One region of the Luteibacter sp. 9133 genome, then DNA from elsewhere that is predicted to be linked to it. Evidence: predicted binding sites of a transcription regulator. Region 1 holds the regulator's gene; each other region holds the start of a gene.
The links. Region 1 encodes HrcA, which represses chaperone genes, less so after heat shock. Its sites were predicted from a motif close to TTNGCACTCNNNNNNNNNGAGTGCNAA; they were not measured.
Positions count from the first base shown of each region.

Region 1 (10,162 bases):
CGAGCAGAAAGCCGGCGCCGCCGATGGGCAGGCCGCTGCGCCATTCGCAGATCATGCTGCCGGCGAGTTCCGCTCCGAGGATCCAGAACCAGTTGCGGGTGCGGGTGAGTAGCAGCGCACCGAAGCGCAGGCCAAACGGCAGCACCCAGTAGGGCTGCTCGGTAGGCCAGAGCATGATCCAGATCGCCGCGTAGGCGAGCGCTAGCAGGGGACCGGCGAATCGGGAAGGCGCGTGTAGTCGCATGCCCGAATGTTACACGGCGGATGTGCCGGCCCGACGCTCGGCGTCGCCCATACGCACGCGTCGGGATTGCCTGTTACATTCTGTGCATGCCAAGAATCGCTCTTGTAGATGACCATGCCATCGTCCGTGAGGGTTTCAAGCGACTCATCGAGCTTGAACCCGATCTGGACGTCGTTGCCGAAGCCCGCAATGCCGACGAGGCTGTCGATGCGGTCACCCAGCATCGCCCCGACCTGGTGGCGGTGGATCTGTCGCTTCCCGACGGTAGCGGCCTCCCGCTGATCGAGCATCTCGCGAGCATTTCGCCCGGGATGAAGATCGTCGTCCTGAGCATGCACGACGGCGAACCTTACGTTTCCGAGGCGCTGCGTCGCGGTGCGCGCGGCTATGTGACCAAGGGTGTCGCGCCCGAAGAACTCGTCGCCGCGGTGCGTTCAGTGCTTAGCGGTGAGCAATATCTCAGTTCGGATCTGCGTCAGCGGCGCTCGGGACGGCCTTCGGCGGATCTGGATCCGTTCAGCCGTCTGACGGCGCGTGAGCGGGAGGTATTCCTCTTACTCGCGGCCGGGCGCGCGCCGAAGCAGGTCGCGGCGGAACTGGGGATCGGGCAGAAGACGATTTACATCCACCGGGCGGCGGTGATGAACAAGCTCAATGCTGGGTCCGAGCTGGACCTTTATCGGATGGCTCAGGAGAGGGGGCTCATCAGGACCTGACGGTCACCCCTGAGCCCGATCCAGCATTTTCTTCGCGTGCGCCCGCGTCTCTTTCGTAATCTCGACGCCACCCAGCATGCGCGACAGCTCGTCACGACGGCCGGATGCATCCAGCGGATGGATACGCGTACGGGTCGAATCGCCGTCGCTCTCCTTGGCCACGCGCAGGTGTGAGTGACCTTGCGCCGCCACCTGCGGCAGGTGGGTGACGCAGAGTACCTGCACCTTCTCGCCCAGCGCGCGCAGCTTCTGGCCGACCACCTCGGCGACGGCACCGCCGATGCCGGTGTCCACTTCGTCGAAGATCATGCAGCCGATGTTGTCGTTGCCCAGCGTCGCGACTTCGATCGCCAGACTGATGCGGGCGAGTTCGCCACCCGAGGCCACCTTGCGCAACGGGCGTGGCGGCTGGCCGGGGTTGGCGCTGACCAGCAGTTCGCAGCGCTCGCGGCCCTGCGGATCCGGGTCGTCGCCCTCGGCCGGTTCGAGTGACACTTCGAGACGGCCGCCGCCCATGCCCAGCTCACCCATCAACGCGGCCACCGTGCCGCCGAGTCGACCGGCGGCGTCGGCGCGGGCTTTCGACAGCGACGACGCGGCGTCATCCCATGCCTTGCGCAGACGATCGCGCTCGCGACCCAGGCGGTCGAGCGCATCACCGGCGCCTTCCAGTTCGGCAAGGCGCTCGCGGACTTCCTCGGCCTTGGCCGTCAGTTCCTCGATGGGCAGGCGGTAGCGGCGGGCGAGGTCGTGAAGGTGGGTGAGGTGGGTGTCCACCTCGGCCAGCCGTTCGGGATCCAGTTCGACATCCTGCGCGTAGCGGCTGAGGCCGTCGACGGCTTCGCCGACCTGAATCTGGGCGCTGTCGAGCAGCTCCAGGGTCGGGACGAGCGAGGCGTCCAGCTCGGCCAGGCGCGACACCTCGGCATGGGCGCGCAACAGGGCGCGGCCGACAGCGAATTCGCTTTCGCCGTCGAGGATTTCAACGACGCCATTGGCGCCCTCGGCCAGCCGGCCGGCATTGGCCAGCCGGCGATGCTGGGCTTCGAGGTCTTCGAGCGCGGCGGGCGCGAGGGCCCAGCGGTCGAGTTCTTCCAGTTCGTGGGCGAGCAGCTCGATCTGGCGCTCGCGGTCATCGCCGCCGGACAGCGTACGAATGCGCGCCACGGCGTCGCGCCAGGCTTTGGCCGTGTCGCGGACGCTCGTCTGCAAGACCTCGTTGCCCGCGTAGGCGTCCAGCAAAGCCATCTGATGCTGGCGCGAAAGCAGGGCCTGGTGCTCGTGCTGGCCGTGGATCTCGACGATCAGCGAGGCCAGCGTCGACATCTGGGCGAGGCTGGCCGGGCGGCCGTTGATCCAGCCGCGCGAGCTGCCTTCCGTGCGGATCACCCGACGCAGCTGGCAGGTCTCGCCATCGTCCAGTTCTTCCTGGCGGAGCCACTGGGTGGCTTCGGGCAGGCCGGTGAGGTCGAATTCGGCGGCCAGCTCGGCGCGGTCGCTGCCGGCCCGGACCATGCCGCTGTCCGCGCGGGCGCCCGCCAGCAGCATCAGGGCATCCACCAGTAGGGACTTGCCCGCGCCGGTCTCGCCGCTGACCACGGTGAGGCCCGGACCGAAGGCGATCTCGGCTTCTTCGACGACGGCGAACTGGCGGACGTAGAGCGACGTGAGCATGAGAACCAGGCGGCGGATGGAATCGCGCCGATTGTAGCGGGAGGCGAGTCGCATAAGCCGAGACTTGCAAGCGAGGCGGCGAGACCTTATTGATAGCGCGAGCTTCCAACCCCTTTCCCACACCAGCCAGGCGCATGAATCCGTTCTCCGGTCACGACATCGATGCACGAGCGCGCCGGCTGCTGCGGACCCTCATATCGCAATACCTTTCCGACGGTGAGCCGGTGGGCTCACGCACGCTGGCGCGTTCGTCCGGCCTGGAAGTGAGTCCGGCGACCATCCGCAACATCATGGCGGACCTGGAAGAAGCGGGCCTCGTGGCATCGCCCCACACCTCGGCGGGGCGTATTCCGACGCCGCGCGGCCTTCGTCTGTTCGTCGACAGCCTGCTCGAACTGAAGCCGTTGCCGCGCGACGACATGGCCCGCCTGCAGGGCGGGCTGCCACCGCATCAGACGACCACGCGCGACCTGCTGGGCAATGTCTCGAACCTGCTTTCGGCGATGACCCGCTTCGCCGGCGTGGTCACGGTGCCGCGCCAGGGCGATTTCCCGCTGCGCCACATCGATTTCGTCAATCTGCCCGACGCCCGGGTCCTCGTGATCCTGGTGTTCTCGGACAACCAGGTGCAGAACCGGGTGGTTCAGCTGGCCAGGCCGCTGGATGCCACGGAGCTGGAGCAGGCGGCCAATTATCTCAACGCTCAGTTCGCCGGCTTCCGTCTGGCGGACATCCGGGCGCACCTCGCCACCGAACTGCGCGAGGCCGGGGGCGAGCTCAATCGCCAGCTGGCCAGCGTGGTGGAGCTGGCCACCGCGTCGTTCACGCCCGTCGAGGATGCGGACGACGTGCTGGTGAGCGGTCAGACCAATCTCATGGGGTACTCGGAGCTGGCCGATATCGAGCGGCTTCGCGACCTCTTCGACGCCTTCCAGCAGAAGCGCGATCTGCTTCAGCTGATGGAAATGTGCGTTCAGGCGCCCGGCGTGCGCCTGTTTATCGGCGAGGAATCCGGTTTTTCCGCCCTCGACGGGTGCAGTATCGTCACCGCCACCTACGGCACCAGCGGCCGGATGCTGGGCGCGATCGGAGTTATTGGACCGACGCGTATGGCATATGAGCGGGTGATTCCCGTGGTACAAGCCACGGCCGGACTGCTCAGTGACGCCTTGAATCGCGCCGCGGCGACCTCATAAACCGGCACGGGAGGCGGGTTTAGTATTTCCCGCGAATGTTCGGCCCTCCTCGAGGGAGGGCCGTGAAGCTGACATTTGGAGTGACCATGCAGAACAACGATCCCCATGCGCCGGATCAGGCGCAGGACGGCGGTGTCGACGAGAACGGCGCACAGTCCGAGCTCGACGCGCTGAACGCCCAGCTTGCCGCGATGGAAGTCGAGCTGGCCCAGGCTCGCGAGACGGTCCTGCGCGAGAAGGCGGAGATCGAGAACCAGCGCCGCCGCATGCAGCGTGACCTCGACCAGGCCCGCCGTTTCGCCAACGAGAAGCTGCTGGGCGACCTGCTGCCGGTGTACGACGGCATCGCGCTGGGCCTGGCCAATCAGACGGCCGACGCGAAGACGCTGCGCGAGGGGCTGGAAATGTCGCTGAAGCAGCTGGAGAAGGTGACCCAGGCCAACGGCCTTTCGGTCGTCGACCCGCTGCATCAGCCGTTCAACCCGGAGCATCACCAGGCGATCAGCTCGGTCGAATCGAACGAGCACGCGCCGAACACCGTGGTGGCCGTGGTGCAGAAGGGGTTCGTGCTGAACGACCGCCTGTTGCGTCCGGCTCTCGTGGCGGTGGTTCGCGACAACTGAACCAAACCTCGTCCGGCGTCGGTTTCGCGCCGCGGGGAGTCTCACCAGATATTGAATCGATGGGGCACACCCCCATTTTCCAAACCAGTCGCGGCCGCGGGGGCCGCTTAGAAATACGGAGCAACTTCAATGGCCAAGATCATCGGCATCGACCTCGGTACGACCAACTCCTGCGTCGCAGTGATGGAAGGTTCGACCGCGCGCGTTATCGAAAACGCTGAGGGCGATCGCACCACGCCGTCCATCGTCGCTTTCACCAAGGACAACGAAGTCCTGGTGGGTGCGCCGGCCAAGCGTCAGAGCGTCACCAACCCCAAGAACACCTTCTACGCGGTGAAGCGCCTCATCGGCCGCAAGTTCACCGACGCCGAAGTCCAGAAGGACCTCAAGCTGGTTCCTTACGGCATCGTCGCGCACGATAACGGCGACGCATGGGTGCAGACGGCCGATGGCAAGAAGATGGCCCCGCAGGAAGTGTCCGCGAAGGTCCTCATGAAGATGAAGAAGACCGCCGAGGACTTCCTTGGCGAGGCCGTGACCGAGGCCGTCATCACCGTGCCGGCCTACTTCAACGACAGCCAGCGCCAGGCCACCAAGGACGCCGGCAAGATCGCGGGCCTCGAGGTCAAGCGCATCATCAACGAGCCCACCGCTGCCGCGCTGGCCTACGGTCTGGACAAGACCTCGACGGCCGACCGCAAGATCGCCGTGTACGATCTGGGCGGCGGCACGTTCGACGTGTCCATCATCGAAATCGCCAACGTCGACGGCGAGAAGCAGTTCGAAGTGCTCTCGACCAACGGCAACACCTTCCTCGGCGGCGAAGATTTCGACAACCGCGTCATCGATTACCTCGTGGAAGAGTTCAAGAAGGAGCAGGGCATCGACCTGCGCAAGGATCAGCTCGCCCTGCAGCGTCTGAAGGACGCCGCCGAGCGCGCCAAGATCGAGCTCTCGTCCGCGCACCAGACCGACGTTAACCTGCCGTACGTCACGGCCGATGCGACGGGTCCGAAGCATCTGAACATCAAGCTGACCCGCGCCAAGCTGGAGTCGCTGGTGGAAGACCTGGTCAAGGGCACCATCGATCCGTGCCGCACGGCGCTGAACGATGCCGGCCTGAAGATCTCCGACATCAACGAGGTGATCCTCGTCGGTGGTCAGACCCGCATGCCCAAGGTCCAGGAAGCCGTCAAGGACTTCTTCGGCAAGGAAGCGCGCAAGGACGTCAACCCGGATGAAGCCGTCGCCGTCGGCGCCGCGATTCAGGGTGGCGTGCTGGGCGGTACGGTCAAGGACGTGCTGCTGCTCGACGTGACCCCGCTGTCGCTCGGTATCGAGACGATGGGCGGCGTGATGACCAAGCTCATCGAGAAGAACACCACGGTGCCGACCAAGGCCTCGCAGACCTTCTCGACCGCCGACGACAACCAGACCGCCGTGACCGTGCACGTGCTGCAGGGCGAGCGCGAGCGTGCCAATGCGAACAAGTCGCTGGGCAAGTTCGACCTCTCCGGCATCCGTTCGGCACCGCGCGGTCAGCCGCAGATCGAAGTGACCTTCGACATCGACGCCAACGGCATCCTGCACGTGTCCGCGAAGGACAAGGACACCGGCAAGGAGCAGAAGATCGAGATCAAGGCCGGTTCGGGTCTGTCGGATGACGAAGTCGCACGCATGGTCGCCGACGCGGAAGCCAACCGCGAAGAAGACCGTAAGTTCCACGACCTGGTGCAGACGCGTAACAAGGGCGACCAGCTCGTCCATGCCACGCGCAGCCAGCTCAAGGAGCACGGCGGCAAGATCCCGGCCGAGCAGCTCGCCAGCATCGATGGCGCGGTGTCGGAACTCGAGAAAGCGCTGACCGGCGAAGACAAGGACGCCATCGAGGCGAAGATCACCAACCTGGAGCAGGTCGCTCAGGCGCTGTCCGCCGCGGCTCAGTCCAGTGGCGGCACGCAGGACACCGCGCAGCAGTCGGCACCGGGCGGTGGCTCGGCCCAGCCTGACGACGTGGTGGACGCCGAGTTCACCGAGGTCAAGGACGAGAAGAAGTAATTTCGTCCTGTAGAGCAACGGCACACCGCGGGCCCGGCGCCCGCGGTGTGACAACGGTTAACCGGCACGATCGCGTCGAAGGGAAACCTCTCGGCGCGTTCGTCCGTCCAGGGAAAGCAAGCGTGTAATGAGCAGCAAGCGCGACTACTACGAAATTCTCGGTGTCGAGCGCACCGTGACCGAGGGCGACCTCAAGACGACCTTCCGTCGCGTGGCGATGAAGTACCACCCCGACCGCAATCCGGACGATCCGACTGCGATCGAGAAATTCAAGGAAGCCAAGGAGGCCTACGACGTGCTGTCCGATGCGCAGAAGCGCGCGGCGTACGATCAGCATGGCCATGCCGCCTTCGAAGGCGGTGGCTTTGGTCGTGGCGGCGGCGCCGGTTTTGGCGACGTCGGCGATATCTTTGGCGATATCTTTGGGGATATCTTCGGCGGTGGCGGCGGACGCCAGCGTGCGCGTCGCGGTGCCGACCTGCGCTACATGATGGATCTGGATCTCGAGGAAGCCGTGTTCGGCGTCGAGAAGAAGATCGAGATTCCGACCCAGGTCAACTGCCATCACTGCAACGGGAGCGGTTCGGAAGACGGCAAGGTCTCCAAATGCAGCACCTGCGCCGGCCATGGCCGCGTGCGCATGCAGAACGGCATCTTTTCGATTCAGCAGGCTTGCCCGACCTGTCACGGCTCCGGCCAGAAGATCGACAAGCCCTGCAAGAAATGCCACGGCGAAGGCCGTCTGGAAGAAGAACGCACGCTGTCGGTGCAGATTCCGGCCGGTGTCGACAACGGCGACCGCATCCGTCTGACCGGGCAGGGCGAAGCCGGTCCGGCCGGTTCGCCGTCGGGTGATCTCTACGTGGAAGTGCGTGTGCGCGAGCACGCGATCTTCCAGCGCGATGGCAGCGATCTGTACTGCGAAGTGCCGATTCGGTTCGCTCAGGCCGCGCTCGGTACCGAACTGATGGTCCCGACGCTCGAGGGCGAAGTGGCCGTCAACGTGCCGCCCGAGACGCAGACGGGACATCAGTTCCGCATGCGCGGTCGGGGGGTGAAGTCCGTTCGCGGCGGCCGTACGGGTGACCTGGTGTGCACCGTCGTGGTCGAGACGCCGGTTCGCCTGACCAAGGAACAGCGCGAGTTGCTTACCCAGCTCGAAGCGACGTTCGTCGGCGAAGAGGCGGCGAAGCATACGCCGCGCTCGACGACGTTCATCGATGGGGTGAAAGACTTCTGGTCCAGGGTCACTTCATGACCCGTCCCGTCCGTCTCGCCGTCAGCGGCGCCTCCGGCCGGATGGGCCATGCGCTGCTCGGTCTTGTCCGCGACGACGAACGCTTCGAACTCGTTCGCGCCATCGTCTCGTCGAACTCCGTGCGTCTGGGCAAGGCGGCCTATGGCGACGTGTCGGCGCTTCGCTTCAGCGACTGGACCGACGCTTCCGACATCGACGTCGTCATCGACTTCAGCGGTCCGGAGGGTCTCGCCTCCGCGCTGGACTACTGTGAGACGAGTGGTGCGTCACTGGTGACCGGCAGTACCGGCCTCGGTCCTGAGCAGACCGAGCGCCTCGCGAAAGCATCGGAACGCATCGCTGTGCTGCATGCCGCCAATTTCAGTCTCGGTGTCGCCGTTCTGACGCGGCTGCTTCGTGAAGCCGCCGCGGCACTGCCTGGCTGGGACCTCGATATCGTCGAGGCCCATCACAACCGGAAGGAAGACGCTCCGTCGGGTACCGCGCTGGCAATGGGGCATGCCGCTGCCGCGGGGCGTGGCGCGACGCTGGATGAATTGGCCGTCTATTCGAGAGAGGGCCGTCCCGGCGCGCGTAAGGCAGGGACGATCGGCTTCGCCGTCGTACGTGGCGGCGATATCGTCGGCGAGCACCAGGCGTTGCTGATGGGGCAGGGCGAGCGTATCGAGCTGGGGCATCGCGCGACGGATCGGTCCATCTTTGCGCGCGGCGCGCTGGAGTCCGCGGCGTGGATCGCCGGGCGTGCGCCGGGGACCTGGACGATCGAAGACGTGATCGCCGCAAAGGTTTGATGCTCTGCGTAAGAATCGCTCTCACCTGATCTGAGAGCACGTGTTAACATCCGCCCCGAAGTCATTGGGGAGTAGCCATCTCCGTACCCAGGAGAGTTCGCGTCAACAGACTTGGTGGCCTTGTGCCCCATGGCGCGAACGGCAGCGACGCACACACGGTGCGTTGCCGGCCCGGCGAGACCTTTGGCCAGCGACATGCTTACCCAGGCCGGGCGAGCGGTGTCGTTGAGCCATCGGTATTTTCTCGCTCGCTCGGCCTTAGATAAAACATGCTGCTGACATGCTTTCTCTTCCTGGTTTCGGCCGGGGCCATCTATTTCGCGTGCGAATACTTCGTCAACGGCGTCGAATGGTTCGGGCGCAAGCTCAACCTCGGCGCCACCGCTACCGGTACGGTCCTCGCGGCCTTCGGTACGGCGCTTCCCGAAAGCGCGGTGACGTTCGTCGCCGTGATGTTCGGTAAGGATGCCGCGGCTAAGGATATCGGCGTCGGTGCGGCCCTCGGGGGGCCACTGGTACTCGCGACCATCGCGTACGCCGTGGTCGGATTCGCTCTGTATGCGGGCCGTAAGCGCCTCAAGCGCCCCGACCTCCGGGTGCGTGTCGATAACCAGCGTCTCGCGCGCGATCAGTCGTGGTTCCTTGCGATCTTCGTCGTAAAAGTCGGCCTGGGTCTCGTCGCGTTCGCATGGAAGCCCTGGCTCGGCGTGCTTTTCCTGCTCGCGTACGTGGCCTACGTGTGGCGCGAGATGCGTGACGACAGCACGGCGCCTGAGGAGGAAGAGCTCGAGCCGCTGACCTTCCGCCCGAATGACGCCGATCCGACGATGGGCTGGATCGCGCTGCAAACCAGCCTGGCGTTGATCGTCATCGCCATCGCGTCGCGCACCTTCGTGTGGCAGCTCGAAGCCTTCGGTGAATTCTTCCACCTGTCGCCGCACATCGTCGCGCTGGTGCTGAGCCCCGTGGCGACCGAACTGCCCGAAACGGTGAACGCGCTGATCTGGGTGCGCCAGGGCAAGGAGCGGCTGGCGCTGGCCAACATCTCCGGCGCCATGATGATTCAGGCGACCATTCCCAGCTCGATGGCGTTGTTCGCTACGCCGTGGCTGTTCGATACGCCGCTGATCGTGGCTGGCGGCGTCACGATGGTGGCGGTGATCGCGTTGTGGGCGATGTTCCGGCATGGCTCGGTGGAAGCGCGCTGGCTGATGCCGATCGGCGCGCTGTACGGCGTGTTTGCCGTGTTCGTCGGCTGGTGGTTCGGGGTGCGGTGAGGGACGGAAGATCGGCTCTGGCGAGAGCCCGCCCGCCGACGAATTCAGCCAAACTCAGTCCGGATGCGAGGCGTTCCGGTCGCGATCGGCACCCACCTTCCGGTCCAGTTTTCCGAAGATCTTCTTGAACACCCGCGAGAACTTGCCCCGCTTGGTCTTGCGGGCTTTCTCCTCTTCGGAGGTCAGCCAGGCGACCTGAATGACCCGGCGCTCGCCCTCATAGGGCAGGTGACCATGGAAGGAGTTCTCGGCCCGGCGGAACACGGCGAACTCCCCGTAAAGCGGCTTCAGCTCCGGCGCGACGATGTCGTCGATGTCATTGATC
Region 1 covers NZ_JUHO01000001.1:2,526,947-2,537,108, reverse strand. The annotation lists gene FA87_RS10910 (MASE1 domain-containing protein) at 1-244, opposite strand, end outside; gene FA87_RS10905 (response regulator transcription factor) at 331-960, shown strand; gene recN (DNA repair protein RecN) at 964-2,634, opposite strand; gene hrcA (heat-inducible transcriptional repressor HrcA) at 2,769-3,830, shown strand; gene grpE (nucleotide exchange factor GrpE) at 3,917-4,453, shown strand; gene dnaK (molecular chaperone DnaK) at 4,583-6,511, shown strand; gene dnaJ (molecular chaperone DnaJ) at 6,639-7,769, shown strand; gene dapB (4-hydroxy-tetrahydrodipicolinate reductase) at 7,766-8,560, shown strand; yybP-ykoY riboswitch at 8,615-8,813, shown strand; gene FA87_RS10870 (sodium:calcium antiporter) at 8,830-9,837, shown strand; gene FA87_RS10865 (2OG-Fe(II) oxygenase) at 9,892-10,162, opposite strand, start outside.

Region 2 (10,162 bases), 1.4 Mb from region 1:
TCCAGGGCCAGTCGCAGCAGTCCGTGGTAGCTCTCGCGGATCTTCTCGAAGCGCGCTTCGAAGCGACGCTGGAAACGCACCAGGGGATTGCGCGACGGCGCCTTACCCTCGCCGTGGGGATCGTCGTGATCGTGCGGATGAAGCAGATACTTCGCCATCGTCGGCACCAGCGTGCGCGAGAGAATGAACGAGGCGATCATCGCGAACATCACCGCCTCGGCCATCGGCACGAAGAGGAAGCGGGCGACGCCGTTGAGGAAGAACATCGGCACGAAGACGATGCAGATGCACAGCAACGAGACGAAGGCCGGGGTGACGATCTGCGCCGCGCCGTCGAGGATCGCCGTCTCCACGTCCTTGCCCTGCTCGAGATGCCAGTTAATGTTCTCGATGGTCACCGTCGCGTCGTCCACCAGGATGCCGACGGCGAGCGCCAGGCCGCCCAGAGTCATGATGTTCATGGTCTCGCCGATCGCCGAGAGCGCGGCGATCGAGCCGAGGATCGCCAGCGGAATCGATGTGGCGATGATGACCGTCGAGCGCCAGCTGCCGAGGAACAGCAGGATCATCAGACTCGTGAGCGCCGCCGCGATGATGCCCTCGCGGGCCACGCCCTCGATGGCCCCGCTGACGAACAGGGACTGGTCGCCGATCGGTGCGATCTTGAGATTGGCCGGAAGACCGTCCTTCATTGCCGCCACGCGCTCCTTGATGCCGGCGATGATCGCCAGCGTGGAAGCGGAACCGTTCTTCAGCACCGTCATCAGCACCGAGCGGTTGCCGTCGACGTGGACGATGTTGGTCTGCGGCGGCGATCCGTCGCGCACGTTGGCGACGTCGCGGATGAACACGGTGGCACCGTTGACCGTCTTCACCGGCAGGTTGCCCAGTTCGTCGATCACCGAGGGCGAGTTGTTGAGCTGCAGGGTGTATTCGTACTTGCCGATCTTCTGCGTACCCACCGGCGTGATCAGGTTCTGCGCCGCGAGGGCGTTGGCCACGTCCTGGGCCGACAGCCCGCGGGCCTGCAAAGCCGGCGGATCGATGTCGATCTGCACCTGGCGGGTCTTGCCGCCGAACGGATACGGAATGGCGGCGCCGGCCACCGAGGTCAGCTGGGGTCGGATGATATTGAGGCCCAGATCGGCCAGGTTCTGCTCGGTCAGGCCGTCACCGGAGAGCGCCAGCTGGATGATCGGCACCGTCGAGGCGTTGTAGTTGAGGATCAGCGGTGGTGTCGTGCCCGCGGGCAGCTGGCGCAGCAGCGTCTGGGCCACGGCGGTGACCTGCGCGTTAGCCGTGCGGATGTCCACCGTCGGCTGGAAGAAGATCTTGACGATGCCGAAGCCCTGGATCGAGTTGGCCTCGATATGCTCGACGTCATTGACCGTGGTGGTGAGCACCCGCTCGAAGGGCGACGACACGCGGCCGACCATCTGATCCGGCGGCAGGCCGGTGTACTGCCAGACCACCGCGATGACGGGAATCTTGATGTCGGGAAAGATATCCGTCGGCGTGCGCAGCGCGGCCAGCGGACCCACGATGAGGATCAGCAGGGCGAGGACGACGAAGGTATACGGTCGCGAGAGTGCGATCCGGACGATGCCAATCATGAGGGACGGATTCCGTGCGCGAATGTTGCGTCGCGGCGAATTTTGCGCCCATGACGATCGTCGTCGTAGTTAAGATTTGTTTATGAGCTTACGACCGGGGGGCAGGTTACTGAAAACACAGCGCCTTTTTCGTCCCCACCGACCGACAGCGAGTACCCGTGCAGACGAACGATCGCGCTGACGATGGCCAGCCCCAGACCGCAACCGGGCTTGGTACGGGTTTCGTCCCCGCGGTAGAAACGACGGAACACCGCCTCGCGCTCGCCCTCGGGAATACCGGGGCCTGTATCGGCGATATCGATCCGCGCGTCGCCGGCGGCGTCGGTGGTCGCGACGAGGCGAACCGCCCCGCCGTCCGGGGTGAACTTGATCGCGTTGCCGACGAGGTTGGCGAACGCCTCGAACATCAGTTGCGGATCGCCTCGCAGCGGCGGCAGTTTGTCCAGCCGGATCTCGAAGGCCTGCCCGCGGTCCTCGGCGAGCGGCGCATAGAAGTCATGGACGTTGCGCAGGACCGCGCCGATGTCCAGTTCCTCGAAGCAGGCGCTGCGCTGGCGATCTTCCAGTTCGGACACGCGCAGCAGCGCGCGGAAGCGTCCCAGCACCGTATCGATCTCGGCAACGCACGCTTCCAGCTGATCGCCTTCGGGCGTCTCGGCGAACTGTTGCTGCAGACGGTAAAGCCGCGTGCGCATGCGCGTCAGCGGTGTGCGAAGGTCGTGGGCGATGTTGTCGCTGACGCCCTTGACCTCGCCCAGGAGGCGCTCGATTTCGCCCAGCGTGGTGTTGACCGTCGCGGCGAGCAGGTCGACCTCGTCGCCGCCGCGGCTCACGGGCAGACGCACGCTTAGGTCGCCTTCGCGGATGGGCTCCATGGCTTGCTGAATCGCACGGATGCGGCGGGCTGGCCCTCGTGCGATGAGCACGCCGCCCAGTACGCCCGGGATCAACGTGAGCGACAGGCCCCAGAGCAGGCCGCGCCGGATGATCGCACCGAGGCCGTCGATCGTGGTGCTGTCCTTGATCACGACCAGGCGGCGTCCGTCGGGGAGCTCCCGCGTGATGCCGCGTGCCCGCATCGGCGTATCGCGCGAGGCATCCACCAGCATGGCCTTCACCGAGGTCACGGTGCCGTCCTCGCTCAGTTCATCCGGTACGCGGGCGATGTTGCCGGCGACGCGCCGGCCATGGGCATCGAACAGGCCCACGCGCATGAAGCCCTGGACGTCGACCGCACTGGCCGTCGCCACCGTGTCCGGAAGGTTCCGCGCGTCGGTGCCTTCCAGATAATGGATGCGTGCGACCAGCATCTGGTCGACCACGCGCGACAGGTAGCGTGACGCCTCCCACTGCACCACGCCAAGCAATACGACACACCAGATCGCGAACAGCGCCCCGTAGATGAGGATCAGTCGTGAGGTGGCGGAACGCCAGGCGTCAGTCAGCGGGCGCAAGGAGATACCCCGATCCACGAACGGTACGAATCAGAGGCACCTGCCCCGTGCCGTCGATCTTGCGGCGCAGGCGTCCGATATGGACGTCGATCACGTTGGTGCCCGGATCGAAATGGAATCCCCAGACGTGCTCGAAGATCATCTGCCGTGTGACGACCTGACCGGCATTGCGCATGAGGAATTCGAGCAGGCGAAACTCGGTGGGCAGCAGCGTGAGCGGCTGACCGCCGCGCAGCGCGTTGTGCCTGACCAGGTCGAGTTCGAGGTCGGCGACACGCAGGCGGGTTTCGTTGGCGGCGGGCCGGCGACGACGCAGCAGCACTTCCGCTCGCGCGGCCAGTTCGTCCGGTGAAAACGGCTTGGTCAGATAATCGTCGCCGCCGGCGCGCAGACCGCGCACGCGTTCGTCGACATCGGACAGCGCGCTGATCATCAGCACAGGCGTATCGATACGCCGCTCGCGCAGCGCGGACACGATGTCGATACCGTCCATGCCGGGAAGCATGCGGTCGAGAGTGATGATGTCGTAGCCATCGGCCAGCGCGCGGGTCAGCCCGTCGCGGCCATTGGCTACCCACTCGGCCGTCAGGCCGTGCGCGCTCAGCTCCGCGACGATGTCGCGGGCGGTGACTTCATCGTCTTCGATGACCAGTGCCCTGGGCATCCGCTTCGACTCCTGACTCAAAGGGGCAACGGAAAACGGCCCCACGAGGGGGCCGCTCCGGATCTTACGCCGAACGGGGCACTCAGGCCGCGATGGCGACGCGCATCTTCTTCATGGCGTTCGCTTCGATCTGACGGATACGCTCGGCGGAAACGCCGTACTCGTCCGCAAGATCCTGCAGCGTGGCCTTGTTGTCTTCCGCCAGCCAGCGACGCTGGATGATGTCGCGCGAGCGGGCATCCAGGTTGCCGAGCGCCGACGACAGCGCGCCCATCTGGTTGTTGCTCGCGTCTTCCTCGGCGAGGTTGTCGTACGGATCGGCGCCTTCGTCGACGAGGAAGGCGGCCGGTGCCGGCTTGTCGTCGTCATCGGCATCGGCCGGGGCCTCGAAGCCCACGTCACGACCCGACAGACGCGATTCCATCTCGCGGACGGTGGCTTCCGGGACACCCAGGTCGTGAGCGACGACGCGGACTTCCTCGGCGTTCATCCAGCCCAGGCGCTTCTTGCTCTTGCGCAGGTTGAAGAACAGCTTGCGCTGCGCCTTGGTCGTGGCGACCTTCACGATGCGCCAGTTGCGCAGGATGAACTCGTGCATCTCGGCACGGATCCAGTGCACCGCGAAGCTCACCAGGCGAACGCCCTGATCCGGGTCGAAACGCTTGACCGCCTTCATCAGGCCGATGTTGCCTTCCTGGATGAGGTCCGACAGCTGCAGGCCGTAGCCGTTATAGCCGCGGGCCACATGGACCACGAAACGCAGGTGGGACATAACGAGCTGCTTGGCGGCGTCAAGATCGGCGTCGTCACGGAAGCGGCGCGCCAGCGACTGCTCCTCGTCAAGGCTGAGCACCGGGATGCGATGAACCGCCGAGATGTAGGAATCCAGACTGCCGACGACGCTCGGGAGCCCGTAGTTACGGGTAACGAGTGCTTGGGACATGTGTGGAACCTCCTGAAAGTCTGTATGCAGATTAGCAGTCCCGATGTGAGAGTGCTAAGTCAGCCCGAAGTTCATCGGTTAACTGTACGCTATGGTACAGAAATACCCCCGGCCTGTCCAGAGTCGGTGCCGGGGTGTTCAGGAGGCAGACGGCTCCCCGGCCGCGAAAACACGGCGCCGAGGGCGTCGACGGCGGCTATGTGTCCGCCGTTGCTACAGTTATTGGGGCTTGAAGCTGACTTTAAAGGGCGGAGACCAAAGCGGCCTTTGGCGGCAGCGACCAGTCGATCGGCGCCTCCCCGCGTGATTCGAGGTACGCGTTCGTATCGGCGAAGTGCCCGCAGCCCAGAAAACCGCGATGCGCCGACAGCGGCGACGGATGCACGCTGCGCAGAATCTTGTGGCGCCTGGCGTCGATCAGCTGGCCCTTCTTCTGGGCATGGCTACCCCAAAGCAGGAAGACCAGGCCCTCGCGCTCGCGGTTGAGGGCGTCGATCGCCGCATCGGTAAATCCTTCCCATCCCTTGCCCTGGTGCGATGCAGCCTGTCCCGCTTCCACGGTAAGCACCGCGTTGAGCAACAGGACGCCCTGATCGGCCCAGGGCGTGAGGCATCCGTGGTCGGGGCGCGGTATACCGAGGCTGGCCTCGGTTTCCTTGAACATGTTTTGCAGAGAGGGCGGCACGCGGACGCCGGGCCGCACGGAAAAGCTCAGGCCGTGCGCCTGTCCGGGACCGTGGTACGGATCCTGGCCGAGGATGACGACGCGTACGCGATCGAAAGGCGTGTGCGCGAACGCATTGAAGATCTCGGGGCCGGGCGGGTAGATGACCTTCCCCGCCGCCTTCTCCTCGCGCAGAAATGCCGACAGCGCCAGCATCTCCGGACGATCGAGGTAATCGCCGATCCGCTCCTTCCACGATGCTTCCAGCTTGACCCGCTCGTTCAACCTTCCGCCCTTTCGCGCAGGTGTAGCGCCACCCGCAGCTGGAACAACAGCTTCGTGATCAGCAACTTTTCTTCCACCGGCTTCTCGACGAGATCGTTCGCGCCGGCGCGCAGCAACGCGGCCTGGTTCGCGGGGTTTTCGTCGCCGGTCATGATCAGCGTGGGCAGTTGCCCCTTGCCGTAGCCGAACTCGTTGCGGATGCGTTCGACGAGATCGCCACCGGTGAGTTCACCCTTGAGGCTGACGTCGGTAAGGACGATGTCGGCGCCCATGTCGCCGCGGGCCTTCGCCTCGTGCAGGTACACGATGGCGTCTTCGGCGCTGATCACGTGGTGCACCGTCAGGCCGTACTTTTCCATCATGCGGCGCGTGGCCAGGGCGACCACACGACTGTCCTCGACGTACAGCACCTCGCCCTCGGCACCGCCTTCCGGGCGCACGTAGCCACGGATGAATTCAGCCAGCGCGCCGAAGCCCAGTGACTTGTCGAAGTAGTCGGTGACGAACTCGCCGAGTTCCCGGCGATGAAGGCGCTCTTCCACGTCGCCGGAGACGACGACGATCGGCATGTAGATCTGCGGCGCGGATTCGCGCACGAAGCGTGCGATGTCCAGACCGTCCATGTCGGGCAGCCGCAGCGCCACGGTGACGAAGTCGAAGACCCCTCGCTGCAGTTCGGCTTGCGCCTCCGCGCCGGTGGAGACGCCCACGATCTCGACGCCCGGCACCTCGGCGCTGACCACGCGCGAAATCAGCTGGCGGACGACCTTGGAGCCGTCGACCAGGAGAATCCGCGGCGCCGCGCCGGCAACGCCTGAACCGATGTGAGTCGCCACCCCAAATCCCCTTGTCTAGACCGCCGCGGCGCGACGGATCTGTCGTGCACTCACCAGACGGGCACCCAGCCAGCCGAGCAACGCGGCGGCGACGGGTACCGAAAGCAACAACCACGCGGGCAACCCGCCGAAGCTCACACTGCCATCGTACGCGGCCGCAAGACGTCCCACCGGGCCGGCCATCGCAAGTTCGAGCACGACGGCCAGCACCACGGCCAGAACGCCGGCAAGAAACCCGAGCCAGATGCCCGCGTAGAGATAAGGACGGCGCACGAAGGGACGGCTGGCACCGATAAGCAGCAGCACACCGATCTCCGCGCTGCGGCTCTGGATATCGACACGAATGGTGTTGCCGACCACCAGAAGGGCCGCGATACCCAGCAAGGCCGCCAGCAGACTCACCGCCCGTGTGCCCACGCCAAGCAGCGCGTCGAGACGCTGGCGCCATGCGCCGGTGTCCTGAACCATGTCGACGCCCGGTGTGGCCTTCATCGCATCGACCAGGCGTCCGGCATCGTCAGCCGCCAGACCCGGCCGGGGCTGGACCGAGAGGACGTATGGCAGCGGATTGACGTCGAGGGACTGCAGGGAGCCGGAAAACCCCTGGACTTCGGCGAGCTCATCGAGCCCGTCCTTGGGCGTGCGAACGACGACGTCCGCCACTTCCGGGCGCCCGCGCAGCGCGGAGGCGGCGGTTTCCGCCATGGCCGCGTTCTGGCCCGGCTTCATGAAGGCGCTGATGGACTGGTTGCGGCCCAGCGCGTCGCCCATACGCTCGACGTTGCCGAGCAGGAGGTAAAACGCGAGCGGCAGAGCCAGGGCCACGCCCATGACGGCGACGGTCAGCAACGTGCTGAGCGGCCGGGCCGCCAGACGGCGCCAGCTGATCGACAGGCTCCAGGCGTGATGCTCGCGCCAGGCGCCGACCTTGCGCCCTTCGCTGCGCTGGGTCTTCGGCGGCTCCGGCGGACGACGGGATTCGCGAACGGTATTCATACGACCTCCGTCGCAGGCACGTCGGCCACCAGCTTGCCGTGGTCGAGTACGACCACCCGCTTCTTCATTCGCTTGATCAGCATGAGGTCGTGGCTGGCCACGAGGACGGCCGTGCCGACCTGCTGGAACTCCGCAAAGAGGGTCATGATTTCCATGGCCAGCTGTGGATCGAGGTTGCCCGTCGGTTCGTCGGCAATCAGGACCGCCGGCTTCGCGACGATCGCGCGCGCGATACCGACGCGCTGCTGCTCACCCGTGGACAGCGCCTCCGGCAGCTGTTTTTCGTAGCTGAGCAGGCCGACCTTTTCCAGAGCGGCGCGCACGCGACGCGACCGGTCGGCCGGCGCCACGCCGGCGATCACCAGTGGCAGTTCGACATTGGCGAAGACCGTGCGATCCAGGAGCAGGCGGTGATCCTGAAAGACCATGCCCAGCTTGCGGCGGATGCGCGGGATATCCGACGAGCGGACCGTGTTGAGTTTCTGGCCGTCGAGGGTGACGACGCCGTTGGTCGGCCGTTCGATCATGGCCAGCAACTTGAGCAGCGTGCTCTTGCCGGCGCCGGAATGGCCGGTAACGAAGGCCATTTCACCGGCCGCGACCTGGAACGATACATCGGTAAGGGCCTGGTGACCGCCCTCGTATCGTTTGCTCACCAGATCGAAACCGATCACCGCATTACCTGTTGGCCCGTTGGACCCCAGAGGATAAGGGATGTCGGGTGGGTTGTGCGGGGTGGAACGTGCCGGGCATGTGCCGGACGGGATGCAGGAGCGCGCGCGGGCGCGCTCCTGCCGGTCGTGGGTTTACCGACCGCCGAACAACCGGCCGATGCGGCGGAAGAAACCGACCTTCTCATGCGTATGCGGTGCAGGCGCCGGAGCGGCAGCGGCAGCGGTCGGGCGGTTCGCTGCGACCTGACGCGACGGGCGGCTGCCCTGACGCGACTGACCATCCGCGTGACGCGACGGGGCGGCTGCCTTCGGGCCTGCGGCCTGATCGGTGGCGCCGCTACCCTCGACGTTCTCCACGCCTTCGCGCGCGCCGCGGCCACGACCACCGCGACGGCGGCGACGCTTCTTCGGGGCGCCATCGGCAGCGATGGCCTCGGCAGCGGCCGGCAGCTCCTCGACCGACTCGGCAACGATCACGGTCTTTACCGGGACCTCCGTGGAGGCGGCGGTGAAGCCACCGACCGGGGTGTCCTCGCGCGGCGGGCGCGGGCGACGCTCGCGGCTGCCGGAGCGCTCGCCCGAGCGGGAACCGCCACGACCACCCTCCCGACCGCCACGACCGCCCTTCTCCGGCGGTGCGCCGCGCGTCGGGATGTGACCGCCCGTATCGTTCGGATCGTCGACTTCGTCCTGCACGCCGTCGGCGCGCGGGCGCGGCGCCGGCATCACCAGCATCTTCGCTTCGATCGAGGCGGTCGGAATCTTCTGGTTGATGTACGTCTCGATGTCCGGAAGGCCCATCGCGTAGAGGTCGCAGGCGAAGCTGATCGCGTCGCCTTCAGCGCCCAGGCGGGCCGTACGGCCGATGCGGTGCACGTAGTCCTCGGCATCCTGCGGCAGGTCGTAATTGAAGACGTGACTGACGGCGGGGATATGCAGACCGCGCGCAGCGACGTCGGTCGCCACGAGCATGTCGATCTGGCCGTCCTGGAAACGCTGCAGCAGCTTCTGGCGCTTGACCTGCGGCACGTCGCCCGAGATGGCGCCGACACGGAAGTTGTGGCGCTTGAGACGATCGGTGATGCGCTCGGCGGCGGCCTTGGTATTGACGAAGATGATGCTGCGCTCGGCCTTGGTCTCTTCGAGCAGGTTGAGCAGCAGCGGCATCTTCTCTTCCTTGGACGGGAAGTAGACGACCTGGCGGACGCGGTCGGCGGTGACGTTTTCCGTCTCGACGACCAGCTTTTCGGCCTCGTGCATGTGCTCGTAGGCCAGCTCCAGCACGCGATGGCTCAGCGTGGCGGAAAACAGCAGCACCTGACGCTGCTCGCGGGCCGGCAGGCGGCGGAAGATGAAGCGGACGTCCTTGATGAAACCAAGGTCGAACATGCGGTCGGCTTCGTCGATGACCATGACTTCGACCGAGCCGAAGCCGAACACGTCCTGCTTGTGGTAGTCGAGCAGGCGACCCGGCGTGGCGATGATGATGTCGCAGCCGTCGCGCAGCTGCTGGCGCTGCTTGTCGTAATCGACGCCGCCGTAGATGAGCGCGCTGCGCAGACCGGTGGCCTTGCCGATGGTCTGGAAGTCCTTCTCGATCTGGATGGCCAGTTCGCGGGTGGGCGCGATGATCAGGGCGCGCGGATCCGCGTCGCGGCGGTTGGGCGCGGCCGGATGCTTCAGCAGGCGGTCCATCAGGGCGACCAGGAAGGCGAAGGTCTTGCCCGTGCCCGTCTGCGCCTGACCCGCTACGTCACGGCCCGTCAGGGCGAGCGGCAGGGTCAGCGCCTGGATGGGCGTGCAGCGGGTGATGCCGGCGGCGGCAAGGCCCTGATGGAGAAGCGGATGAAGGTCGAGGTTTTCGTAGAAGACGTCGGTGAGAACGGTTTGGGACATAGGTTATGAATGGCCTGGCGTCTCGTCGCGCGGAGGCGCGACGGCATCCCGGCGGCCGGGCGGGCCTCGGGACGGTGGGTGATCCGGCCGGCGTCACGGGAGAGTCGGGGGCGGCCAGGTGTCAGTCCGGCGGCCAG
Region 2 covers NZ_JUHO01000001.1:3,943,326-3,953,487, forward strand. The annotation lists gene FA87_RS17210 (efflux RND transporter permease subunit) at 1-1,613, opposite strand, end outside; gene FA87_RS17215 (HAMP domain-containing sensor histidine kinase) at 1,694-3,067, opposite strand; gene FA87_RS17220 (response regulator transcription factor) at 3,051-3,731, opposite strand; gene rpoH (RNA polymerase sigma factor RpoH) at 3,814-4,674, opposite strand; gene ung (uracil-DNA glycosylase) at 4,916-5,623, opposite strand; gene FA87_RS17235 (response regulator) at 5,620-6,459, opposite strand; gene ftsX (permease-like cell division protein FtsX) at 6,475-7,455, opposite strand; gene ftsE (cell division ATP-binding protein FtsE) at 7,452-8,129, opposite strand; gene FA87_RS17250 (DEAD/DEAH box helicase) at 8,262-10,025, opposite strand.
Region 2: the regulator HrcA is predicted to act here: its motif matches at 4,706-4,732, upstream of rpoH (RNA polymerase sigma factor RpoH).

Region 3 (10,162 bases), 1.3 Mb from region 1:
CGCGAGATACGACGAACGGCGCGCAACGGCCTGCACCAGGCGCAGCATGCGCAACAGACTCGATGCCGGCGACGCACTGCTGCGGGCGGCACCGATCAGCTGCGGCATGAGCCGCTGCAGGCGCTCGGACGAACGTGCCGACATCGACCGCACCGATGCCGCACGAGGCAACTTGATCAGCTCCGACGCCACGTCCTGTCCGGGCCGGAAACCGGAGGCTTCCATTGTCGCCGCCACCAGCGATTCGTCCCGCGCGGCCTCCCACAACTCCACGTCGGCGGCGGGCGCGACGGCTTTTCCGCCTGCCTGCGGCACCAGCACCGTGGCGAATTCCGCCGAGACCGCGTCGCGGTGACGAGTCAGGACTTCGGCCAGCGCATCCCACGACGGGTAGTTCAGACCCAGCGCCAGGCGCTCGCGCGACAGCTCGTCGTCCGGAATATCGTGCGTCTGCGCGTCGCGCAACATCTGCACACGATTCTCCAGAAGGCGCAGGAAGAGGTAAGCCTCGCGCAACAGCTTCGCGCGCGCCTTGGGGATATAGCCCTTTGCCTCGCACGCCCGCAGGGCGGGAAGCAGTCCCCGCACGCGAAGGGCCGGGTCGCGACCGCCGCGAATCATCTGGGTGAGCTGCACCACGAATTCGATTTCGCGAATACCACCGGGACCCAGCTTCAGGTTGCCGGCAAGGTCTTTCCGCGCCACCTCCGCATCGATCAGCGACTTCATCTCGCGCAGCCCGGCGAACGCCGTGTAATCGAGATAGCGCCGGTAAACGAACGGCCGCAGCATGTCCTGCAATTCGCGACCGGCCGTGCGATCGCCCGCCACCGGTCGCGCCTTGATCCACGCGTAGCGTTCCCAGTCACGGCCTTCGCGCTGGTAGTACTGCTCCATAGCGGCGAAAGGCAACGCCAGCCGCCCGGCGTTGCCGAACGGACGCAATCGCAGGTCGACACGGGCACAGATGCCGTCGACCGTCGGCTCGGCCAGCAGCCGTACGAGCTGTCGCGTTTCCCGAATGAAATACTCGCCATTGTCGAGTGGACGCGAGCCGTCGGTCTCACCTCCGGACGCGTAGGCGAGCACGAGATCGATATCCGAGGAGAAATTGAGTTCGTTGCCCCCCAGCTTGCCGAAGCCGATCACGACCATGCGCTGTTCGACACCGGCCGCATCGCGGGGGCGACCGAAGCGCGCATGCAACGAGTGCTCCGACCAGCGCAGGGCGGCCGACAGCAGCGTTTCATACAGCGCGCTCGTCGACGACAAAGTGTCATCGACATCGTCGAGCCCATTGACGTCGCGAAACACGATACGCAGCGCCTCCGCGTGCCGGAAACGGCGCAGCATCGCCATACAGCGATCTTCGTCGGCGGGCAGATCGAGCGAGGTGGCGCGCGTGCTCGCATCGGCATTGCCGCGCAGTCGCTCCAGTCCCGCTGGCGCAAGCAACTCGGGCTGACGTCGCAGGACATCGAAAGCGAAGTCCGAGGCGAGAAGCGTGCGGCGGATACGCTCGGCGACGCCCGCGTCATCGTGCAGGGGGATGCGTGCGGCGCGACACGCCGCCATCACGTCGGCGTAACGGTGGTCGATCAGGGCGCGAAGCTCGGGACTTTCGCGCGGTGTTGGCGTGGAAGCGTTCATGAGGCGGTCATTGTGCCCGAGACGAGGCCTGTGGCGGCCGGGTGAGAGGATTCAGATTTTTCTTACGAATCATGACCTTTTTTCGTCGCGACATGGCGCATCCGCCTGACAACCGGTTCATGTCCGTTGCGTTACAGTCCCTACCCCCTCGCTGACAGGGGCGTGACAAGAGGACGTTATGACTGTCAATTCAACGCGTTGGCGTAACATCGCCGGACGGGTCGCCTTGCCGCTCCTGCTCGCGGTCGCGTTCGTTCTCTATACCGGGTTCCTCGATGGGAATCCCGGCGTCGCCAGCAGTGCCTGGGCCGACCGCCCTTGGCACCTGTTCGCCAACGCCTTGCCGGGGCTCATGCTCGCCTTTCTGCTTCTGGTGCTGACCCGACGGGCATGGCTGTCGTTCGGCGTCGCGTTCATGGTGCAGGGCGCCGTGCTCGCGGTGAGCGCCATCAAGATGAAGAATCTCGGCTCGCCATTGTTACCTGCGGATTTCCGCATGGTGGGTCAGCTGAAGAATGGTGGCCTGCACCTGCTAGGCGGCTACCTGCCCTCGAGCCCCCTGCCGTATCTCGCGATCCTCGGCACCATCGGCCTCATCGCGATCGTCGCCCGGTTCGAGCCGGCGCTGTTCGCGCGCCGCACGCACGGGCGTCGACTGATCACCGGGCTTACCCTTTTTGCATTGATCGGCACGCTACTCGCGGGCGTTCCCGCGTGGTCGAAGATGTACAACAAGGACCGGCTTGGCATGCAGCCGTGGTCGGCCGCGTCCAACGCGGGCTACAACGGCGTCGTGACCACGATCATGCAGTTCCGCCTGCAGAACGCGGGCAAGAAGGAGAAAGCGGATCCCGCCGAGGCCGAGCAATTCATTGCCGCGACCGGCGGCGACCTGCGCCAGCACATGGCGGAGGCCGCCACCAATGGCCGACAAACGCCTGATATCGTGATCGTGCAGAGCGAGTCCTTCTTCGACCCCAGCGTCATCAGGGGCATCGAGCAGGAGGACTTCGCGCCCAACCTGCATCGCCTGGCCGAGCATGCCAGCACGGGCCAGCTGCACGTACCGACCTTTGGCGGCGGAACCATCCGCACCGAATTCGAAGTCCTGACCGGCTTGTCGCTGCGCTACTTCCCGACCATGCAATTCCCGTATCTGCAGATGCAGGCCGGTGTCATGCCGGGCATGGTCCGCGTACTGCGCTCGCACGGCTACGAAACCATCGCCGTGCATGGCAACGACGCCGGCTTCTGGAACCGCACGGCCGCCTTCAGATCGCTGGGTTTCGATCGCTTCGTTTCGCAGCCCGATTTCCCGAAGGGCTTCCGCAAAGACGGCGAATACATGGCCGACAGCGCCATGACCGACGAAATCATGAGCCAGCTGAAGAATGACGGGCCGCCCCGGTTCGTCTTCGCCATCAGCATGGAAGCACATGGGCCCTACGACAAATCGGTGAACATCGACACGAAGGAGCGCGACGCCATTCCCGTGCCGGATGGCATCAGCGATGATGCCAAGCTGCAGCTGCGCAATTACATCTATCACATGCGTCACGCGGACGCCGAGCTCGGACGCCTCGCCGAGCTCCTGAAGCAGCGCGAGCGTCCGACGCTCCTGCTGTTTTACGGCGACCACCTGCCCGCATTGACCGAGACTTACGCCAAGGCTGGCTTCACCAACGGTCGCGACATGCTGACCCAGACCGTGCCGTACATCCTGATCGACGCACACGAGGACGGCCCCGCTCCGGTAAAGACCGATCTGGCATCGTGGATGCTGCCGGGGAAACTGCTGGAACAGGCGGGCGTGCATGACGATGCCTACTTTGCGCTGACGCAGGTCGTCGGTGGGCAACTGGCGGCCCTGACACACGCACCCGATGCGAGGGAAGCGCCTGAAGACGCCGGCCTGAAATTCAGCGACACCTCGATGCGCAACGTCGCGATGCTGCGCATGAAGCGGAAACTCGATCCACTGGTGGCGAAATACGCGCAGCCCGATCCGAACCTGGTCGCTCGTCAGCCCGGTGAAGCCGAAGAAGCCGCGGCGTCCGGTGCGGGACAGTAGGCCGCGGTCAAAGGTTTCGTGCGCAAAAATGGCATACGTAGCTATTTGTCATTCAAATAGCGCCTGCGTCACAAAATACCTGTCACCGCACTGTTAGCGTGGCTCTGCACTCGTCGTAGTGCAAAGGAGCCTGGGGGACGCACGTCGATCATCCGGTCGTCGGCACATGGACGATATCCTTCCAACGCAGGAGTCGTACGCATGAAGAGGTTCGCTTCAATCGGCAGGGTTGTGGCGCGCGCGGGCATCATCGCGGCCATGTTCTCCGTAACGCTGAGCGCCAGCGCGGCGGATACGTCGCAGGCAGCGCCCGCGCTTCAACTCACCCGCGTCGGCGCCATGCCGGCCACCGCGAAGCCCGCGGGCGTTCCGGACGATTACGTCGTCACACCCAATGGTTATTTCTCACCCGACTGCGTCGCCACCGTGCACGCAGGCGACCAGCTCCAGAAAAACGGTCTGATTAAACGTGCCTCGGGCACGACGGAGAAAGCCGCTACCTGCGGCAAGGCCAATTTCACGTTACAGGGCGAGCGCGTCGAAGCGGACGGCCGCCATACCCTAAGGTCCGCGGCGACGCCGCCGCCGACGCAGAGCGGCTGGGTGCAGTCGGCGAACTATGCGAGCAGCACGCCGATCGGTCGTATCGTGGCCACGTGGACGGTGCCCAGTGCGCCGACGACGCAGAGCGACCAGGTGATCTATTTCTTCCCCGGCCTGGAACAGTTGCCCAACGTGCAGTCCATCCTTCAGCCCGTGCTTGGCTGGAACGGTTACGGCGACAAGGCGTGGACGCTGGCGAGCTGGAACTGCTGTGTCGACGGCACGACGTTCCACAGCGATCCGATACCGGCAAGCGCAGGTGACAACGTCGTGGGCGATACATACTCCACATGCGCGGCGGGCGAAGCCTGTTCGACGTGGAAGATCGACTCGCGCAACACGACCACGGGCCAGACCAGCTCGCTGACGACCAATCCGTATGCGGATCTGACCTGGGTCTTCGGTGGTGTGCTCGAGGTGTACAGCGTCGCGACGTGCGGGCAGTATCCCGGAGGACCGATCACCTTCCATGACATCGAGGTCTACGACCGCAACAACCAGCGCGTGGCGTCACCGCCGTGGCAGGGTAGCGATACGTCGGGCATCGATCCGCAGTGCAATTACGGACTGAGCACGACGCCGACATCGGCGACCATCGCGTACTGAACCGCGAACGGCGCTGAGTCACATCGAAGCAAAAAAAGAGGCCCCGCAAGCGGGGCCTCTTTCGTACAGCGAGCCGGAAGGCGAGGACTTAGAAGTCCATGCCACCCATGCCGCCCATGCCACCCGGGGCACCGTGGCCGGCGCCGTCGTCCTTCTTCGGCACTTCGGTCACGGCCGCTTCGGTCGTGATGATCGAGCCGGCGACCGACGCCGCGAACTGCAGGGCCGAACGCGTGACCTTGGTCGGGTCCAGGATGCCGAAGGCGATCATGTCACCGAACTCACCGGTGGCGGCGTTGTAACCGAAGTTACCTTCACCGGCCTTGACCTGGTTGACGATGACCGACGCTTCTTCACCGGCGTTGGTGACGATGGCGCGCAGCGGAGCCTCGAGCGTGCGACGGGTGATCGCGATGCCGAGATCCTGGTCCGTGTTCTTGCCCTTGAGGCCTTCGAGCGCCTTGAGTGCACGGATCAGGGCGACGCCGCCGCCCGGGACCACGCCTTCTTCGACGGCTGCGCGCGTGGCGTGCAGGGCGTCTTCGACGCGGGCCTTCTTTTCCTTCATCTCGACTTCCGTCGCGGCGCCGACCTTGATGACGGCAACACCGCCGGCAAGCTTGGCGACGCGCTCCTGCAGCTTCTCACGGTCGTAGTCCGACGAGGTCTCTTCGATCTGCGCCTTGATCTGCTTGATGCGCGACTGGATGCCTTCGGCATCGCCGGCACCGTCGATGATCGTGGTGTTTTCCTTCGTGATCACGACGCGCTTGGCGCGACCCAGATCGTTGATGGTGGCCTTGTCCAGAGCCAGACCCACTTCCTCGGAGATGACCGTGCCGCCCGTCAGCTGGGCGATGTCTTCCAGGATGGCCTTGCGACGATCGCCGAAGCCCGGCGCCTTGACGGCGGCGACCTTGACGATGCCACGGATCGTGTTGACGACGAGCGTGGCCAGGGCTTCGCCCTCGACTTCCTCGGCGACGATCAGCAGCGGCTTGGCGGCCTTGGCGACAGCCTCGAGCACCGGGAGCAGCTCACGGACGTTCGAGATCTTCTTGTCGTGGATGAGGATGAACGGGTCGTCCAGCTCAACCTGCTGCGACTGCTGATTGTTGATGAAGTACGGCGACAGGTAGCCGCGATCGAACTGCATGCCTTCGACGACGTCGAGTTCGTTCTCGAGGCCCGAACCTTCTTCGACCGTGATCACGCCTTCCTTGCCGACCTTGCCCATCGCCGTGGCGATGATGTCACCGATGTTGGCATCGGAGTTGGCCGAGATCGTACCGACCTGGGCGATCGCCTTGTCGTCGGCGGTCGGGTTGGACAGCTTCTTCAGCTCGCCGACGGCGGCCGAGACGGCCTGGTCGATACCGCGCTTGAGGTCCATCGGGTTGATGCCGGCGGCAACGGCCTTGAGGCCTTCCTGGATGAACGCCTGGGCGAGGACGGTCGCGGTCGTGGTGCCGTCACCGGCCACGTCGGAGGTCTTCGAGGCGGCTTCCTTCACGATCTGCGCGCCGATGTTCTCGTACTTGTCGGCGAGCTCGATTTCCTTGGCGACCGAGACGCCGTCCTTGGTGACGGTCGGGACGCCGAAGCTCTTCTCGAGCACGACGTTGCGGCCCTTCGGGCCCAGGGTGACCTTCACCGCGTTGGCGAGGGTGTTGACACCCTTCAGCATGCGGGCGCGGACGTCTTCGCCGAAGCGGACTTCTTTAGATGCCATGATCGTTGAATCCTTGAATAGTTAGGTAGAGGGAGTCGGGAGAACGGGGCGAGCCGGGGCTCAGCCTTCCAGAACCGCCACGATGTCGTCTTCCTTCAGGAAGACCAGCTCTTCGCCGTCGACCTTGATTTCCTGACCGGCGTACTTGCCGAACAGGACCACGTCGCCTTCCTTCACGCCCATGGGGCGGAGCTGGCCGCTGGCGAGCAGCAGGCCGGTACCGGCGGCGATGACCTTGCCGCGGGTGGGCTTCTCGGTGGCGCTGTCGGGGATGACGATGCCACCGGCCGAGACGCGCTCTTCTTCGAGACGCTTGACGATGACGCGATCGTGCAGCGGGCGCAGTTTGCTCATGACTTCTCCAAACATGTGTTTGACGGGAAAGGAATTTAGGCCACCCTGTTAGCACTTGCCCAGGGTGAGTGCCAGAATTTTAGCCAGAACAGCCCCGGGATCGGAAGAACTATCTGGATGGTCGACAGATGGCGGCGGCGGCGGACCGTTCAAGGGCCGCGGTGCAAAAAAGCATCCGGCGCCGATGCAAGCCAGCTGGAGTTTGCCCGGTCATAATGACCAACGCCTTACTGGAGAGCCCCATGTCGCCGCTATCCCGCCTCGCGCGGAAGCTCGTCGCCTCCCTCGGCCTGTTGCTCGCCGTTTCCCCGGCCTTCGCGCAGGATCCCGAAGACGACCTGCTGCCGGTCACCCAGGCCTTCCATCTCACCTCCGACGCGAGCCAGCCCGGTTCGGTCAGGCTTCACTGGACCATCGCGCCCGACTATTACCTCTACCGCGGCCGGATCAGGATCAAGGCGGCGGACGCCGGCGCCACGCTGGGCCAGCCGACCCTCCCGGACGGTCTCAAAAAGCACGACGAATACCTCGGCGACGTGGAGATCTACCACGGCGAGATCGACGCGACCGTGCCCTATACGCTCGCCGACGCCGCGACGAAGACGCTCGCGCTCGACGTCCAGTACCAGGGCTGCCACGAGGTCGAGCCGAAGATCTGCTACCCGCCGAACACCGAGCACCTGAAGCTCACGATCGGCGGCCCGTCGACCATCCCGGCCGCGGCACCCGCCGGCGCGCCGCCAGCCGCTGCCGGCGGCGCTTCGCTGCTGGGGGCGCCGGCTTCGCTGCCGGGTACCGAAGCCCAGGCACTGCCCGCCGATCAGGCCTTCCGTTTCGAGGCGCTGGTCAAGGGCGGCGACAGCCTGCTGCTGCGCTGGACGATGCCGAAGGACTATTACCTCTACCGCGACAAGACCGAACTCAAGGTGGTCTCGCCGGCCGGTGTCAGCGCGGGCGAGCCCGACTGGCCGAGTGGCACCGCCCATCACGATGAGCACTTCGGCGACACCATCGTCTATTTCGACCAAGTCGAAGTGCCGGTGCCGCTTACCGGCGCGGGCAAGAGCGGCAAGGTCGATGTCGACGTGGCCTATCAGGGCTGCCTCGAGAACGGCATCTGCTACCCGGTAATGACCCGCCGGGTCAGCGTCGATCTCGCCACCCACGCGGCCACGATCGGCGGCGCCACCGAGGCGCCTCAGGCCAGCGCCCCGGCCGAGGTGGCGCCCACCCCGCCGCCGGCCGGCCTGACGCCCGCCGCCTCCGATGCGCCGGTCGGCTTCATCGCCGCGATCGGGCTCGCCCTGCTGGGCGGCCTGGTGCTCAACCTCATGCCCTGCGTCCTGCCCGTGCTGTCGCTGAAGGCGATCACGGTGCTGGAAAGTGGCGAAAGCCCCGCTGCCGCGCGCAAGCACGCGCTCTGGTACACCGCCGGCGTGCTCGTCGCCTTCGCCGCGCTCGGCGTGATCATCGTCGCCATCCGTGCCGCCGGCCACGGGATCCAGTGGGGCGCCCAGTTCCAGCAGCCGGTCGCCATCGGCCTGCTGGTCTACGTCATGCTCGCCGTGGGCCTGTCGATGTCGGGCGTGTTCGAGATCGGCGGTTCGCTGGGCAACATCGGCAGCGGCCTCGCCTCGCGCTCCGGCGCCTCGGGCGATTTCTTCACGGGCGTGCTGGCCGTGGTGGTCGCCAGCCCGTGCACCGCGCCGTTCATGGGTTCGGCGATCGCCTTCGCCTTCGCGGCACCCGTGGCGATCGCCTTCCTGATCTTCCTGGCACTCGGCCTGGGCCTCGCCCTGCCCTTCCTGCTCATCGGCTTCGTGCCGGCCGTCGCCCGCCTGCTGCCACGCCCCGGCCGCTGGATGGAAACGCTGAAGCAGGCACTGGCCTTCCCGATGTACCTCACCGCGGTGTGGCTGTTGTGGGTACTGACCAAGCAGCGTGGTGCCGACGCGACGGCGCTGGTGCTGGCAGGCGGCGTACTGCTGGCGATGGCGCTGTGGTGGTACGGCCGCAGCCGTCGTAGCGCGCTCTCATGGGTCTTCACCGCCGTGCTGGCTGTCGGCGCCATGGCCGCGCTGTGGACGGTGCATGGCCTTCCCGCAGCGACGACCACCGCCACGGCCAGCGACGGCTCGGTGCCTTACTCGGCCGACAAGCTCGCGGAACTTCGTGCCGCGGGCACGCCGGTGCTGGTCGACATGACCGCCGACTGGTGCATCACCTGCAAGGCCAACGAAAAGGCCGTGCTGGACACCGACGCGTTCAGGGACCTGCTCAAGCGCACGGGCACCGTTTACATGAAGGGTGACTGGACCGACGTCAATGCGCCCATCGCCGCGTATCTGGAGCAGTTCCACTCGGTAGGCGTGCCGTTGTACGTCGTCTATCCGAAGGGTGGCGGCGACGGCAGGAAGCTGTCCACCGTCCTGACTTACGACGGCGTGGCGAAGGCGCTCGATACCGCGTCGGGCTCGTGACACGCGGCCCGACCTTCTGGATCGTGGCCCTGGCGATCGCCGGGGCAACGGTCGGCCTGTATGTCGAGCACCGCCGCGCCAATCCGTCGCCCCCGGACGGGATGACGGTGGCCGAGGTGGGCGATGTCGCGCCCGACGTCACCTACGTCGCTATCGACGGCACGCCCCATCGCCTGTCCGAATGGCGAGGCAGACGCGTGCTGATCAACTTCTGGGCTTCGTGGTGCGCCCCTTGCCGGCGTGAGATGCCACTCCTGAGCGCCGCCTCGGACCGCGACCACGGTCGCAAGGTCGCCATCCTGGGCGTGGCCGAGGACACCGCCGCCGATGCGGCACGCTATCTCGCCGGGCGCCCGGTGAACTACCCCGTGCTGCTGGTCGACAGCGACGCCCCCGGCAGCTCGCTCTCCTTCGGCAATACGCGGCGGGTTCTGCCCTACAGCATCCTCATCGGCGACGACGGGCGTATCCTGCGGCGCAAACTCGGCGGCTTCAGCGCGGCCGAGATCGACGAATGGCTCGCGCCTTAGATCTCCCGGAGAACTCCACCATGGATGCCCCGCTTTCAGACGACCAGGCGATCGATGCGACCCGCCGCTGGCTCGAACGTGCCGTTATCGGCCTCAATCTGTGCCCGTTCGCCAAGGCCGTGCACAGGAAGGGCCA
Region 3 covers NZ_JUHO01000001.1:3,787,089-3,797,250, forward strand. The annotation lists gene glnE (bifunctional [glutamate--ammonia ligase]-adenylyl-L-tyrosine phosphorylase/[glutamate--ammonia-ligase] adenylyltransferase) at 1-1,650, opposite strand, end outside; gene FA87_RS16535 (LTA synthase family protein) at 1,829-3,721, shown strand; gene FA87_RS21220 (hypothetical protein) at 3,923-4,930, shown strand; gene groL (chaperonin GroEL) at 5,019-6,662, opposite strand; gene FA87_RS16550 (co-chaperone GroES) at 6,723-7,016, opposite strand; gene FA87_RS16555 (protein-disulfide reductase DsbD) at 7,259-9,496, shown strand; gene FA87_RS16560 (TlpA disulfide reductase family protein) at 9,493-10,026, shown strand; gene FA87_RS16565 (DUF1415 domain-containing protein) at 10,047-10,162, shown strand, end outside.
Region 3: the regulator HrcA is predicted to act here: its motif matches at 7,065-7,091, upstream of FA87_RS16550 (co-chaperone GroES).